3 regions of the Sporolactobacillus terrae genome follow, and region 3 is predicted to be linked to each of the others. Evidence: predicted binding sites of a transcription regulator. Region 3 holds the regulator's gene; each other region holds the start of a gene.
What was found. The regulator NrdR, encoded in region 3, represses ribonucleotide reductase genes. The targets are predictions, from matches to a motif close to AACACNATATATNGTGTT.
Positions count from the first base shown of each region.

Region 1 (4,863 bases), 1.1 Mb from region 3:
ACTTGATGACAGCAGGCAGCAGAAGGTAGAACGGATTGCCGTATCACTGAAAAAGGATCAAGTGACGATCACGGCGCGCTCTGATGATGATCTCTCGCTTGAAAAGCAGACGTTTAATGATAAGTCAGCCTATTTTGAAGAAGTTTTTGGGTTGAAACCGATTTTAAGAGGGTAGGTGGTTGTCATGGAACAGTTCGATCGACAGGAGTACTTCAGCAATCGCGAACTGAGCTGGTTGCTTTTTAATGAGCGGGTTCTTGAGGAAGCAAGAGACAAAGATAATCCGCTGCTTGAACGGGTAAAGTTTTTGTCGATCACCGCAAGCAATCTAGACGAATTCTTTATGGTACGGGTGGCATCATTAATTGACATGGTTAACGTTGGCTATGATAAATCGGATCCTTCCGGAATGAAGCCGGAACAGCAGCTTGCTGCAATCAGTACAGCTGCCCACCATATGATTGCCCAACAGTATACCACGTATAATCGGATGCTGAAGAAGCTCCTTGATGAGAAAAATATTCATATTCTGGACGTCGATGAATTGGCGCAAAAACAACTCGATTTTATCGACCATTACTTCAACCGTGAAGTTTATCCGGTTCTGACACCGATGGCCGTCGATTCGTCACGCCCGTTTCCGCTGATCTTGAATAAAAGCATTAATATCGCTGCATTCATTCATAAAAAGAACAGTCAAATCCAGCATCGTGAGTTTGTCACGGTACAGGTTCCAAATGTTCTACCGCGCGTTGTCAAACTGCCGGATCAAGAGGGACATACCAGTTTCATTCTGCTAGAAAACATTATTCGCCGACATTTGCATCAGCTGTTTGTCGGCTTTGATGTCATTGAATCGGCGTGTTACAGAGTTATTCGTGATATGGATCTGGAGGTTGATGAGGAGGATACGGAAGATCTGCTTAAGGAAATTGAGAAGCAGCTCCGTTTGCGTGAGCGCGGCAATGTGATTCATCTTGATGTCGAGGCAGGAATCAGTGACCGCTTAATCGCTAAATTATTCGACCGTCTTTCCGTGAGTCAAGAAAATGTCTATCGCGTAAACGGACCGATTGATTTAACTTTTCTTTCCAAATTAGTGGGAAAAATTGAAGCACCCGGCGATATGGTCTATTCAGCGAATCGCCCATTTATTCAGTACGAATTGCTTGAGCATTCGATCTTTGATGCGATGCGCGCGGGAGACATTTTTCTTCACCATCCGTATGAATCCTTTGATCCGGTGATCGAATTGATTCGCCAAGCTTCAAGGGATCCGCAGGTGCTGGCAATTAAAATGACGCTCTACCGCGTATCAGGGCATTCTCCGATCATCCGTTATTTGGAAAAAGCCGCTGAAAATGGCAAACAGGTAACGGTACTGGTTGAGCTGAAAGCACGTTTTGATGAAGAAAATAACATTAACTGGGCACAGAAATTGGAGAAAACGGGATGTCATGTTATTTACGGACTTGTTGGTCTGAAAACTCACTGCAAAATGGCGCTTGTCGTCAGACGCGAAGAAAACGGGATTAAGCGTTACATGCATTTTGGAACGGGAAACTATAATGATATTACCGCTCACTTTTATACAGATATGGGTCTTCTGACTTGCAATGAGCAGATGGGGATTGATGCATCCAACGTATTCAACATGCTCTCCGGCTATTCAGAACCGCCTTATTTCCATAAATTAGTCATGGCACCACTTTGGTTGCGCGATACCTTGATGGATTTGATTGATAATGAAATTAAAAATGCACAGGACGGTAAACCAGCATTTATTCGCGCTAAAATGAATGCTTTGTCTGATGAAGGGATGATTAAGGCCATGTACCGCGCTTCAGCAGCCGGTGTGAAGATTCAACTGATCATCCGCGGCATCTGCTGCCTGCGCACAGGGATTCCCGGCGTCAGTGAGAATATTGACGTACATTCGATTGTCGGCCGTTACCTGGAGCATAGCAGGATCTATATGTTCGGTAACGGCGGCGATACACTTGTGTATCTGGCCAGTGCTGACTTGATGCCTCGAAATTTAAATCGACGCGTTGAATTAATGTTTCCGATTGAGAATGCAAAGATCAAAAAGACCATCATCGATTTGTTTGATTTGATGATGCGCGACAATATCAAAACGCGCGTTCTAGGAAGCGATAATCACTATGAAAAAACGGATCGACGCGGAAAAATCCCCTTTAATGTTCAGGAGTACTTGGCAAAGATGGCGGCGCAGCGAACGATTCGCCGTGAGGATTCATTACGTGAACGGCGGACCTTTATTCCAATCAAGGGGAACGAAGATTCACAGAATCCGGATCATTGATGGGGGACAACCGAAAAAATTTCTCGACAAATTTGGGGAGCCTTTTCCCCTTAAAACCGCGCATTTTCGAATGAAGTGAGCAGGCTCACGGTTTGATGCAGGAAGAGACATATTGAAACGCATCGGAACATGGCTTATGATAAAAGATAGTTTTTAAAAAACAGGATCAGACCTGATCAATCAGCCACAATATATTCTGGTATAAAATCGTTGAAATACCACAATATATTGTGGTATTGTATTTAATATAATACAATATGTAGTGAAATGATGCGGTTCTTCATTTTCATTACATAGTAAAGGAGATGCGCCCGAATTGCTGATTTTATACGAAACCATGACGGGGAATGTCAAACGATTTCTTGGCAAGACCGGCCTATCTCACCAGCCAATCAGCAGTGTGGACCGTGTTCAGGAACCGTTTGTGCTCGTCACGAATACCATCGGTTTCGGTGACGCTCCGGAAACCGTTAAGGCGTTTTTAATGAAAAACGGAAATTATCTCGTTGCGGTCGCTGCTAGCGGAAACAGGAACTGGGGGCATAATTTTGCTCATGCGGCAGATGTTGTATCGAAAAGCTACCATGTTCCTATTCTATATAAGTTTGAACTGGGCGGCACAGCAGAAGATGTCGCGGAATTTCAAGAAAGGGTGAAGGCACTTGCCGAACGAAGCGATCAAATCAAAGTCCTATACTGAATTAAATAATGAAGTGCTGACTCGTGGAGAAGACGGTTTTTACCGCTTGGAAAAAGACCAAGCGGCGATCCGGGTCTATATGGAAGAAGTTCATGAAAAAACGATTCATTTCCCGGGAATACTTGATCGGCTGCACTATTTGGTTGACGAACATTATTACTACGATGTTTTTGCACAATATAGTGAAGAAGAGATTGAACGACTGCATCAAATCGCTTCAGACTATCATTTCCAATTCAAATCCTACATGGCTGCAAGTAAATTTTATCGTGACTATGCGATGAAAACCAATGACAAATCTCACTATCTCGAAAACTACGCTGAACGGGTTTCGATTGTTGCTTTATTCCTTTCTGGAGGAAATTATGCACGCGCTGAGCGATTTATGCATGCGATGATGGAGCAGCGCTATCAGCCGGCCACGCCAACGTTCTTAAATGCGGGAAAAGCACGGCGTGGTGAAATGGTTTCCTGTTTTTTGCTTGAATCCGACGACTCGCTCAATTCGATCAACTACATTGAGAGCACCTCGCAGCAACTGTCGAAAATCGGCGGTGGCGTTGCTTTGAACCTTTCGAAGATTCGTGCGCGCGGAGAAGCGATTAAAGGTGTAGAAGGTGTGGCTAAGGGCGTTATACCAGTTGCACGCAAACTTCAGCTTGGGTTCTCCTATGCAGATCAACTGGGACAGCGTCCGGGTGCAGGCGCGGCTTATCTGAATATTTTTCACATGGACGCTCCGGAATTTTTGGATACGAAGAAAGAAAATGCTGATGAAGACATTCGCCTGTCAACCTTGTCCATTGGTTTGATCGTTCCTGGAAAGTTCTTTGAACTTGCTGAGGCCGGGAAAACGTTTTTCATGTTCGCGCCCTACACCGTCTACAAGGCATACGGCAAGCACTTGGACGACATGAATATGGACGAAATGTATGATGAGCTCGTTGCCAATCCAGCAGTCAAAAAGAAAAGTGCCGATGCTCGTGAATTTTTGAATTTGATTGCTCAAATGCAGATGCAGTCCGGCTATCCCTATATTTTTTATAAAGACAATGCCAATAAAAATCATCCGCTTCATCGTCTTGGCGACATCAAAATGTCCAATCTTTGCACAGAGATCTTCCAGTTGCAGGAGACCTCAACGATTAACGACTACAGCGTCCCAGATGATATTCGTCGTGACGTTTCCTGTATTCTTGGCTCCTTAAATATTGTTAATGTAATGGAATCCGGCAAAGTACGCGACTCCGTTCATTCCGGTATTGCTGCGCTGACCAAGGTCAGCGACATGACGGAAATCCCTAATGCACCCGGCGTCAGCCTGGCTAATCGCGAATTGCACTCGGTCGGGTTAGGGGCCATGAATCTGAATGGGTATCTTGCGAAGAACCAAATCGCTTACGAATCAGCAGAAGCGCGTGATTTTGCACGGACGTTCTTCTCGCTCGTAAATTTCTACTCAATTGAAAAATCGATGTTGATTGCAAAAGAACGCGGAGAAACCTTCAAGGGATTTGAAAAAACCGATTATGCAGACGGCTCCTATTTTAAAAAATATGAACAGGACGATTTCCGACCAAAAACAGAGCGCGTTCAAGAACTGTTTAAGGGCATTCCTGTTCCGACGACTGAGGAATGGATCGAGCTTAAGCACAAGGTTGCAACCCACGGCTTATACAATGCTTATCGCCTAGCGGTTGCACCAACACAATCGATCAGTTACGTGCAGAATGCAACCAGTTCGGTTATGCCGGTGGTTAACGTCATTGAACGACGCAAATATGGGAATAGTGAAACGATTTATCCAATGCCGTTCTTGTCACCGCAGACGATGTGG
Region 1 is NZ_CP082837.1:581,251-586,113, forward strand. It holds gene K7399_RS02605 (Ppx/GppA phosphatase family protein) at 1-175, shown strand, start outside; gene K7399_RS02610 (RNA degradosome polyphosphate kinase) at 185-2,326, shown strand; gene nrdI (class Ib ribonucleoside-diphosphate reductase assembly flavoprotein NrdI) at 2,643-3,026, shown strand; gene nrdE (class 1b ribonucleoside-diphosphate reductase subunit alpha) at 2,989-4,863, shown strand, end outside.
Region 1: a site for NrdR is predicted at 2,544-2,561, ahead of nrdI (class Ib ribonucleoside-diphosphate reductase assembly flavoprotein NrdI). Genes of this name have one in related genera too.

Region 2 (4,863 bases), 600 kb from region 3:
CCTTCAGCAGCCCCCATCTTCCAGCCAAAAAACCATCCGGTCAGAATGATGATGAGCGTCGCCGGTTGGATATTCATTCCGTGAATCGCAAGTCGACCGGCGACCGCGGCTGCAGTCAGCAAAGCGAGCAGTGTCATTTTATGAATGGCCAGCATCATGGTACCCTCCAGGTCACTTATTTTACCGGACAAGCGCCACCGACGCAGTCGCTTTGATCGACGATTTCAAGGTCTTTCTGTTCCTTGAGACGGAGCGTTCGATAGAGTTCAGCAACATCCGCGCCAATTTTGGCTTTGCGCTCAAGATACGCTGCTTTACTGATCGGCTCTTTCGGTGCTTGAGCAAAGCCGTGTCCGCTGTAGGGAAGCAGCGAGGTTGACTTGCACCGGCTTCGGTATTGCTGAAGCAGTCCGGCAATCTTAGAGGCTTCCTCTTTATGGAACGTAATGGTGCAGCTGACCGAATTGTCTGCCCAGTAGGTTTGCAGAAACAGCTGCGTCGCAAACTGTTCGCCGATCGATACATCATTCGCGGATACAAAGCCTTTATGATCAGCACTGCCGGCTTTGACCGGAAATTCGACGACCATTGTATTTTCAGAGTATACATCTTTTTCGATCGTATAGCCGGCTTTTTGCAGCACGGGCAGTAAGGGATCACTGTCCTGAAAACGGATGCGCTGAATCAAGTATTTATCAAAACTAAAGTGCATTCCTTCGGATATCCCGACAAGCTTTGAGACCGTTCCGGAAGGTTTGACGGTTGTGTGTTTGATTGATGGACTGCAGCCGAGTGTCTGGGAATACCGTTGATCGGCTTTGACGACCATTTGATAAAAGGCATCAACACATTGTGCCGCTTGCTCATTAAATACCGGTTTTTGATATAAAGTTCCGCTTTCCGGGTCTTGCGCATCAACGAATCCGCTGATGAGACGTTCGCCAAATCGTTCGAGCACCCAGTCTTGGATGCCGCTCATTGAGATGCCGATGCGCCGATTTTTCTCGATAATTGTTCTTGAGCATTGCCAATCATAGTGCGAGAACGTGACGCGTTTGGCATAGCGGACGGCAAGACTGAAGACTTCTTCCATCGACCAGCCCATCTCTTCTGCAATCCCTGGGAAGACTTCAAATAAGTTGCAGGGTTCGCCGTTTCCTAATGAGATTTCGCCGCAGGGGTTGGTTCCTTCTGCATCAGCGTCGATGCCCGGCTGACGACCGTCTGCAAACCGCCCGTAGTTGCGGATGTTGTCCAGATTGACGATACCCGGTTCTCCATTTTTGGCAATCGCCTCGGCAACCGCATCGTAGTGATTAAAATCAGGGGTGACCAGCACACTGTTGTTTGAGGCCCAGCGATGATCCATTAATTGTTCCTGATCCTGTTTCATCGTGACGAAGGCTTGGTCGTCCGGATCACCAAGGGCAATTTCCGCACTGCGGCGCACATTGCCGGCAACGACATTTTTGCCGATTAAATTGCAGATGTCCGTACAGTCCACGGATGTGAGCGATTTCCCGTTTGCCTGATTCAGCACACGGTTTACTGCGCCCAGCATTTCGATGAACGGAACAGGACCTGCGGCCACACCGCCGAATCCTTTAATTTTTTTCCCTTTTTCACGAATCGAGCTGACATCGATGACCACATGCGATGCATGGTCAATCATAGACGAGAAGTGGGCATCAATGAGCAGGGCGTTCGATTCTACCCATCCTTCGCGTGTATCCGGCGTTTGGTAACAGAGATAAGCTGCGCGGTCATGATCCTGATACCAGGTATCGGCATCTTGAGCGCCTGCCTCAAGCGCTGCTGCGTAATCTCCATTTTCTTTACTAATTAGAATATCCAGCTTCACGTGACGCGTCACCGGAGGGATTTGACGAATATTTGCTCTAGAAACGGAGAAACCGACACCGCCGCCCTTCATCAATTCGTCAAACAGGAAAGAGAAGGGCATGGATACGGCCGGCTGCTCTTTCTTCAGATAGAAAGGAACGATGTGGCTGTCCCCATAGGCTTGGGGACGAATCGCAATAAACCAGCAATTATTCAATGCATCGCCGACACGCTGCTGATAGTCTGTACCGGAGATCCAAAGGTTGCGCCCTGATGGGGTGGAGCACAGGCTGTAAATGAGTTTAAATAAGCGCTCGGCTTCTTTTCCAAGCTCACGGACGGTTGCTTCGGATACCTGATCCGCATGGAGTCTCGGATCCAGATTAATATTGCCTTCAACCACTCGCCTTACCGTCTCGTCCCATTCTTCGTAGCGGCCAAGCGGCTCAATCCAGCGGGCATAGGTTCTTTTATAGGTGACCCATCCGAGTTCACCCCAGTGCGGCTGAACTTCCGACTTTATCTTTTGTATGTAAGCATCTGATAATTTAATCTGCATTATTTTACTCCTCTCGACGACGTTTCCTGCTCATCGTAACTAGATATCGTATTAAAGTCAATAATATAATCAATATATAGTATTCCTGGCTTTTTCGGTACAATCATGCATGGTTATCGGATTTTTGCTGTGACAGCCTTTGGATGCATCAATCCAGTTAAATAGAGTGTCACATAATTGTCACTTCATGAAAACATACAGTATAGACCTCTTATCAGCACAATAACTGCGCAGGAGACAAGACTTTTTTCTGATGAGTGAGGACCAGGGGCATAACGGTTTTGCTGATCGGGGATCGATGACTAAAAAAAAACTGAGCTTATCCTTGAAATTGAGAATCGTTATCAATAAAATGTGTAAGTGGAGAATAGTCGTCTGCGTTTCAACCAATGCTTAAATAAGTACGGGTCTTGAATTCGAACGGCATCATTCTGATTATTGAACTGTTTTTTTTGATCTCTGCATCGGTAGGGGGATTTATACGATTCGGGACCCCTCCCTTGGCAGTGCTTCTTGATAAATACTGCAGACTCTAGTGGAAGATGAGGAAACAATGATGAGAGACCACGAAACTGGAATTGGCGTGAGCAGCAGTAAAATTATTCTGATTGGCGAACACTCGGTTGTTTACGGAAAACCGGCGATTGCTCTGCCCGTTCCGGCAGTGCATGCAGTGACGCAAACAACGCGCTGTCTTGGACCGCTGAGGCTGCAATGCAGCTTCTATAATGGCATTTTGAATGATGGAACGGATCAGATTGCCGGACTCAGAACGGTTATTCCGGCAGCACTGCACGTTTTAAAGCGGCCTGAAAAAGATGTAACGATCACTATTAACAGTGCGATTCCTGCAGCGCGCGGCATGGGCTCAAGCGCCGCCGTTGCGATATCGGTAGTTCGTAGTTTATTCAACTATTTTGAAACACCGCTTGAGCGAAATGTACTGCTCAATCTCGTCGGCGTTTCTGAAAAATATTTTCATGGAAATCCGAGCGGTCTCGATGCAGCTGCGGCCAGTAGTACGCATCCGATTTTCTTTATGAAAGGAAAAGGCATGGAATGGATTCACCATAAGCTGCGCGGTTGTTTGGTCATTGCCGATAGCGGTATAAAAGGGCAGACGAAGCGTGCGGTCACCGCCTTGAAACAACGTCTGCTGCAAAGCGCGCTGCTCCGGCGGAAAGTAAACCAATTAGGTGTCCTTACTTCAAGCGCAAGAGATGCGTTGGAGACCGCAAAAGAAGAAGCCTTGGGCTCCATATTGCTGGACGCGCATCTTCTTCTGCAAGAGCTGGGCGTCAGCCATCCTTCTTTGGATCATTTAGTTGCAACGGCGATGAAAGATGGGGCGATTGGCGCGAAGATGACCGGCGGGGGATGCGGCGGCTGCATGATTGCACTGGTAAAGGATGTGCGTAAGGCGCATGATCTAGCAAATAAGTTAATGGGTGCCGGCGCAGCTAAGACTTGGATTCAGCCGCTTCAGGGCAGAGATCTTCCGGTCAATGCCGGGTTCTTGGACTGACCTGATATAAGAGAGAAGGAGAGTGAGTGCATTGTATGCTGCTGCACGCGCGTATACAAATATTGCTTTGATTAAGTATTGGGGGAAGAAGGACGAGCAGCTCATTCTGCCGATGAACAGTAGTTTGTCGCTTACGCTCGATGCGTTCTATACGGAAACTAGTGTTGAACCACTGCAAGGGCTGCACGAAGATGAAGTGATTATGGCTGGCGCGCCTTTAAGCGGCGCTCCCGCTGCAAAAATCAGTCGTTTTATGGACCTTGTTCGTGAAAAATCAAGAAATCACATGTTTGCTCGAATTGTAACCAGAAATCACGTTCCGGTGGCCTCCGGCTTTGCGTCTTCGGCCTCTGGTTTTGCTGCTCTTTCAGCCGCAGCAGCTCGTGCCTATGGCCTGGACTGCTCGGGAACTGCGCTTTCGCGGCTTGCGCGTCGCGGTTCGGGCTCGGCTTCACGTTCGATTTACGGCGGTTTTGTTAAATGGATGAAAGGAACAGACGATGCGAGTTCTTATGCGGTGCCGGTTGATCCGGCAAACTGGCCGATTTGCCTCTTGGCTGTTGCGGTGAACAAGCAGCCCAAAAAGATTTCCAGTCGCGAAGGAATGAGGCGAACCGTCAAGACATCATCCTTTTATCCAGTTTGGATCAAAGAGGCGGAAAGGGATCTTGCCAGAATAGAACCGGCGATTCGAGAACACGATTTGGACATGATTGGCAAAATTGCTGAAGCAAATGCACTAAAGATGCATGCGGCGATGCTGGCAGCGGAGCCCCCCTTTACTTACTGGGAGGAAGGAACAATGACTGTGATGCGACGCGCCGTTCATCTGCGCGAGCAAGGCATACCGTGCTATTTTACGATGGATGCCGGCCCAAATGTCAAACTGCTTTGCTCGGAAGCAGATGTCGATCGGATTCTTGAAGATCTATCTGAA
Region 2 is NZ_CP082837.1:2,288,398-2,293,260, reverse strand. It holds gene K7399_RS10935 (ECF transporter S component) at 1-158, opposite strand, end outside; gene nrdJ (ribonucleoside-triphosphate reductase, adenosylcobalamin-dependent) at 176-2,401, opposite strand; gene mvk (mevalonate kinase) at 2,955-3,926, shown strand; gene mvaD (diphosphomevalonate decarboxylase) at 3,958-4,863, shown strand, end outside.
Region 2: a site for NrdR is predicted at 2,468-2,485, ahead of nrdJ (ribonucleoside-triphosphate reductase, adenosylcobalamin-dependent). Genes of this name have one in related genera too.

Region 3 (4,863 bases):
GCATCATCTATGGGATCAGCGACTATGGACTATCGCAGAATCTTGGGATTACGCGTAAAGAAGCGGCACAATTTATCGAGCAATACTTAAAGAGCTATCCGGGGGTTCATCACTATATGAGAACCATCGTTCAAAAGGCGAAAACAGATGGGTATGTGACCACCCTGTTGAACCGTCGCCGCTACTTGCCGGATATTAACGGTCGCAATTTCAATCGACGCAGTTTCGCCGAACGAACGGCGATGAATACGCCGATTCAGGGCAGCGCCGCCGATGTGATCAAGCAAGCGATGATTCATATGGATCATCGGATTCAAGAAGAAAAATTGCAAACCCGGATGCTGCTACAGGTGCACGATGAATTGATTTTCGAGGTCCCGGAACACGAACTCGGTATCATGAATCGCATTGTTCCTGAAGTGATGGAGCATGCCATTGAACTTCGCGTGCCACTGAAAGTCGAGTGCTCATACGGACCGACGTGGTACGATGCAAAATAAAGAAAGCGTTTGGCGCCGACTCAACGGCGCTGCTTGGCTAGTTGGGAGTGAGAGATTTGCCGGAATTACCAGAAGTTGAAACCGTCAAACGGACATTATCACAGCTTGTCTTGGGGAAAACGGTGAAAGAAGTTGAGGTACGCTGGCCGAAGATCATCCGGCGCCCGGATAATCTTAATCAGTTTAAGCACGCACTTATCGGGCAGACGATTCACGATATAAAGCGGCGGGGGAAGTTCCTGCTCTTCTGTTTGGATGAGTCAGTGCTTGTCTCGCATTTGCGTATGGAGGGGCGCTATCGCTTGGATCCGGAGTACGCGCCGATTGATAAGTATACGCATGTGATCTTTCATTTTACCGATGATACGGCGCTTCGTTATCGTGATGTGCGTAAGTTCGGAACCATGCATCTCTTTAATAAGGGTGAGGAATGGCAGCATCCGCCGCTTGCAAAATTAGGGCCAGAGCCGCTCTCAAAGGACTTAACGGTTGATTACCTAACCGCAGCATTTTCGCGAACCGGCCGCTCAACTAAACAAGTATTACTTGACCAGACGGTTGTGGTTGGCTTAGGCAATATCTATGTCGATGAATCGCTGTTTAAAGCCGGGATTCATCCGCTTACCCCTGCATCAAGCCTGAGCACGGAGCAGCTGGAGCAGCTGCATCATGCGGTTGTGGACACGTTGACAAAAGCGGTCACCCTTGGTGGAAGTACGATTCGAACGTTTGTAAACAGTCAAGGGCATATGGGGTTCTTCCAACAGGAGCTTGCGGTCTATGGGCGGAAAGGGGAGCCGTGCGTACGCTGCGGGACTGCGATTGAAAAAATCAAGGTCGGCGGTCGTGGCACACACTATTGCCCGATATGCCAGCCTAGGCGTTCAAAGCAATGATCAAAATAGGCTTAACCGGAGGCATTGCCAGCGGGAAGAGTATGGTTTCACGCTGGCTCATCGCGCATGGCTATCCGGTGATCGACGCTGATCGCGTCTCTCGAGAAGTTGTTACACCTGGAGAAAAAGGGCTGGACTTAATTGTACGCCATTTTGGTAAAGGGATGCTTTTGCCCAGTGGTGCATTGGACAGAAAGAGACTGGGCGCGCTCATTTTTCAGGATGACAAGAAACGCAAGCTGTTAAATGAACTCTTGCATCCTTTGATTCGAACACGCATGCTTCAGCAGTTAGACGAACTGGAGAAGCGCAGGGAGCCGATCGTCTTTTTGGATATCCCATTGCTCTATGAGAGCGGTCTTGAGACCTGGACGGATAAAACGTTGGTTGTTTATGTAACCCCGGAGGAGCAATTAAAACGTTTGATGAAGCGGAACGGCCTTGCTGAGGAACAAGCGCGTGATCGGATTAATGCGCAGATGTCTCTTGAAGCGAAAGCAAAGCGAGCAGATGCCATCATTGATAACAACGGCTCTGTAAAGAAAACCGAAGAACAGATCCGTGCACTGTTTTGCAATGGGCTGTTTGATTGTTAAGTCTAGGTACATCTCACGCGGCTTTTCATCCGTTGTCCAGTAGGATACAATAAGCTTATCGATAACAGCGAATGGAGTGAGAATAATGCGCTGTCCGAATTGCAAACAAATGGCAACGAAAGTGCTGGATTCACGCCCGGTCGATAATGGACGTGCCATCCGCAGACGTAGAGAATGTGAATTGTGCCATCATCGCTTTACAACGTTTGAGAAGGTAGAAGAAACGCCTTTGGTTGTTGTGAAAAAAGGGGATAACCGCGAAGCTTTCAGCCACGAGAAGATGCTGCGCGGGCTGATTAAAGCGTGCGAAAAACGTCCGGTTCCACTCGAACGTCTCGAGCAGCTTGCCAACGATGTTGAAAAAGCGCTGCGCGATGAAGGGCGTTCTGAAGTGAACAGCCATGAAATCGGCGAACGTGTGATGAATGAATTGGTGAAGGTGGACGAGGTCGCGTATGTCCGCTTTGCTTCTGTATATAGACAGTTTACAGATATCAATGTTTTTGCGAAAAAAATACAAGAATTAAAAGATCAGCTGGAAAAAGAGAAAAACAACAAGAAATAAATTTTGTCCGGACAATGAAAAAGTATGGATTGATGCAAAATTGATGCAGAGCAGGGGGATAAAGACATGCTGCAGTCTTGGAAGGAAGTGCTGCCGGGCGATCATTATCGCGTTGAGACAAACGGACTGCTTCATTCTTTTGACCAAAGAGTCGTAACACTGCTGTATCAGCCGCTCATTGGTATCGAAGCAGCAAGTCTGTATTTTACGCTTTGGCAGGAAGTTGATGTTTCAGAAGAACATTTAACCCATCATCATTTAATGGGTTCGATGAACTTGTCTTTGGATCGTATTTTAAAAGCGAGAAAGAAACTTGAGGCCGTGGGCTTGCTGGAAACTTTGAAAAAAAAGGAGGCAGCCCCCGGTCAGTTTGTCTATCGTCTAGAACCGCCGCTCACGCCGAATCGATTTTTCAAAGACGGTTTTTTAAATTTGTTTTTATATCGTCAGATCGGTGCACGTGAATACAAACGTCTTACAGAATTATTCGCCGTTCACAGGGTAAATACCGTCGACTATGAAGATGTATCTGCATCATTTGATGAAGTCTTCAAATCGGTCCCTGCTTCAGAGACGAATGATGAGCGCAATCATGTGAAGACGGACGGTTCATGGGCGAACCGCGCGACTTCGCCGAAGGTCGGGCTAAAGACACACTTTGACTTTAAGCAAATGATGACGTATTTGTCTGATGCTATTGTTGATGAGGATGCGTTGACCGAAGACGTGCGCCAGGCGATTGATAAACTTGCTTTCGTGTACCGTACTGAACCGTATGATATGAGCAAGGCGGTGCAAGCAGCGGCGCTTCATACCGGAGAGGTCGATATCGAGGCACTGCGTAAAGAGGTTCGTGATTTCTATCTGCTTGAACATGGTGCAGATGAAATGCCGGCACTTTACGAACGGATACAGCCGGAGTCGCAACGGGAATTTACAGAGAAAGAGCCACAAACCGAAGAAGAACAGTTGATTGCGTGGTATGAACGCAATTCCCCGTATCAACTGCTTGAAGCGCTTGGACAAGGCAGTAAGCCGGCAGGACCGGATTTGAGACTCATTGAAAATTTAATGTTCGACACGAAGATGAACCCAGGTGTAATTAATGTATTGATTGACTATATTTCGCAAGTCAATGATCATAAATTAAACAAAGCATTCGTCGAAAAAGTCGCCGCACAATGGGCACGGGCGGATGTGACAACCGTACGTCAGGCGATGAACTATGCACGTGAGGAACAGAAGAAACGGAAGCAGATGAAAAAGCCTCCTGCAAACCGAACGGCGGCTTCAGCCCGCACCTCAGTTCGAAAAGAGCATCAGGAGGTCATTCCGGAATGGATGAAGCGGCCGAAGAAACCAGAGAAACAAACCAAAGCGAATGAAGAAGCGGTAAAACAGAGAGCCAAGTGGCTTGAAGACTATTTGAATCAAATTTAACAACATCAAAAGGGGGTGCCTTACATGGATTCATTAGGTTCATTATTTAAAACGTTGTCAGCGGGCCGGAATGTGCAGAAGCAGTGGAGTCAACTAGAAAACGAGCTGCGTACTCACCCAGATGTTCGTGAATTTGCAGAAAAAAATCCGGATATTGATGAAGCGGCTTGGTCAAGAAACGCGTCACGGCTGTTTCAGTTCGTCACGGAACGAAAGGCTTGTGCGCATTGTCCGGGACTCGACCACTGTCCGAACATGATGAAGGGTTACCGCCCTCAATTAGTGAATGACAAAGGGACACCGTCCTTGACCTTTGTTCGATGCCCGCTTCTTGAAGAACAGGAAGTAAAGCAGCGACAAAGTAATCTCATCCACAGCTATTATGTGCCGAAAGACGTATTGAACGCAACGTTTGACTCCATTGATAAGGAAGAAGGCGGCCGGCAGGAAGCGATTTTGGCGGCGGGAGAATTTGTAAAGCGTTACCTAAATAATCCCTCGGAGACTAAAGGTCTTTATCTTTGCGGCGAGTTTGGTGTCGGCAAGACCTATTTGATGGGTGCAATCATGAAGAGACTCGCTGAACGGCGCCATATTGCCTCGCTTATTGTGTACGTACCCGACTTTTTCAGAGAAATAAAAGGAGCGATTCAGAACCATTCGGTCGATGAGAAATTAGAAGTCTTGAAAAAGACACCAGTCCTGATCCTTGATGATATCGGTGCGGAAACCATTACACCGTGGGTACGCGACGAAGTCCTCGGTAGTATTCTTCAATACCGAATGATGGATCATTTACCGACCCTTTACACGTCGAACTTCACCTATGACGAACTAGAAGATCATTTCTCCTATTCGCAAAAAAG
Region 3 is NZ_CP082837.1:1,691,407-1,696,269, reverse strand. It holds gene polA (DNA polymerase I) at 1-500, shown strand, start outside; gene mutM (DNA-formamidopyrimidine glycosylase) at 557-1,396, shown strand; gene coaE (dephospho-CoA kinase) at 1,393-1,992, shown strand; gene nrdR (transcriptional regulator NrdR) at 2,078-2,557, shown strand; gene K7399_RS08070 (replication initiation and membrane attachment family protein) at 2,624-3,997, shown strand; gene dnaI (primosomal protein DnaI) at 4,022-4,863, shown strand, end outside.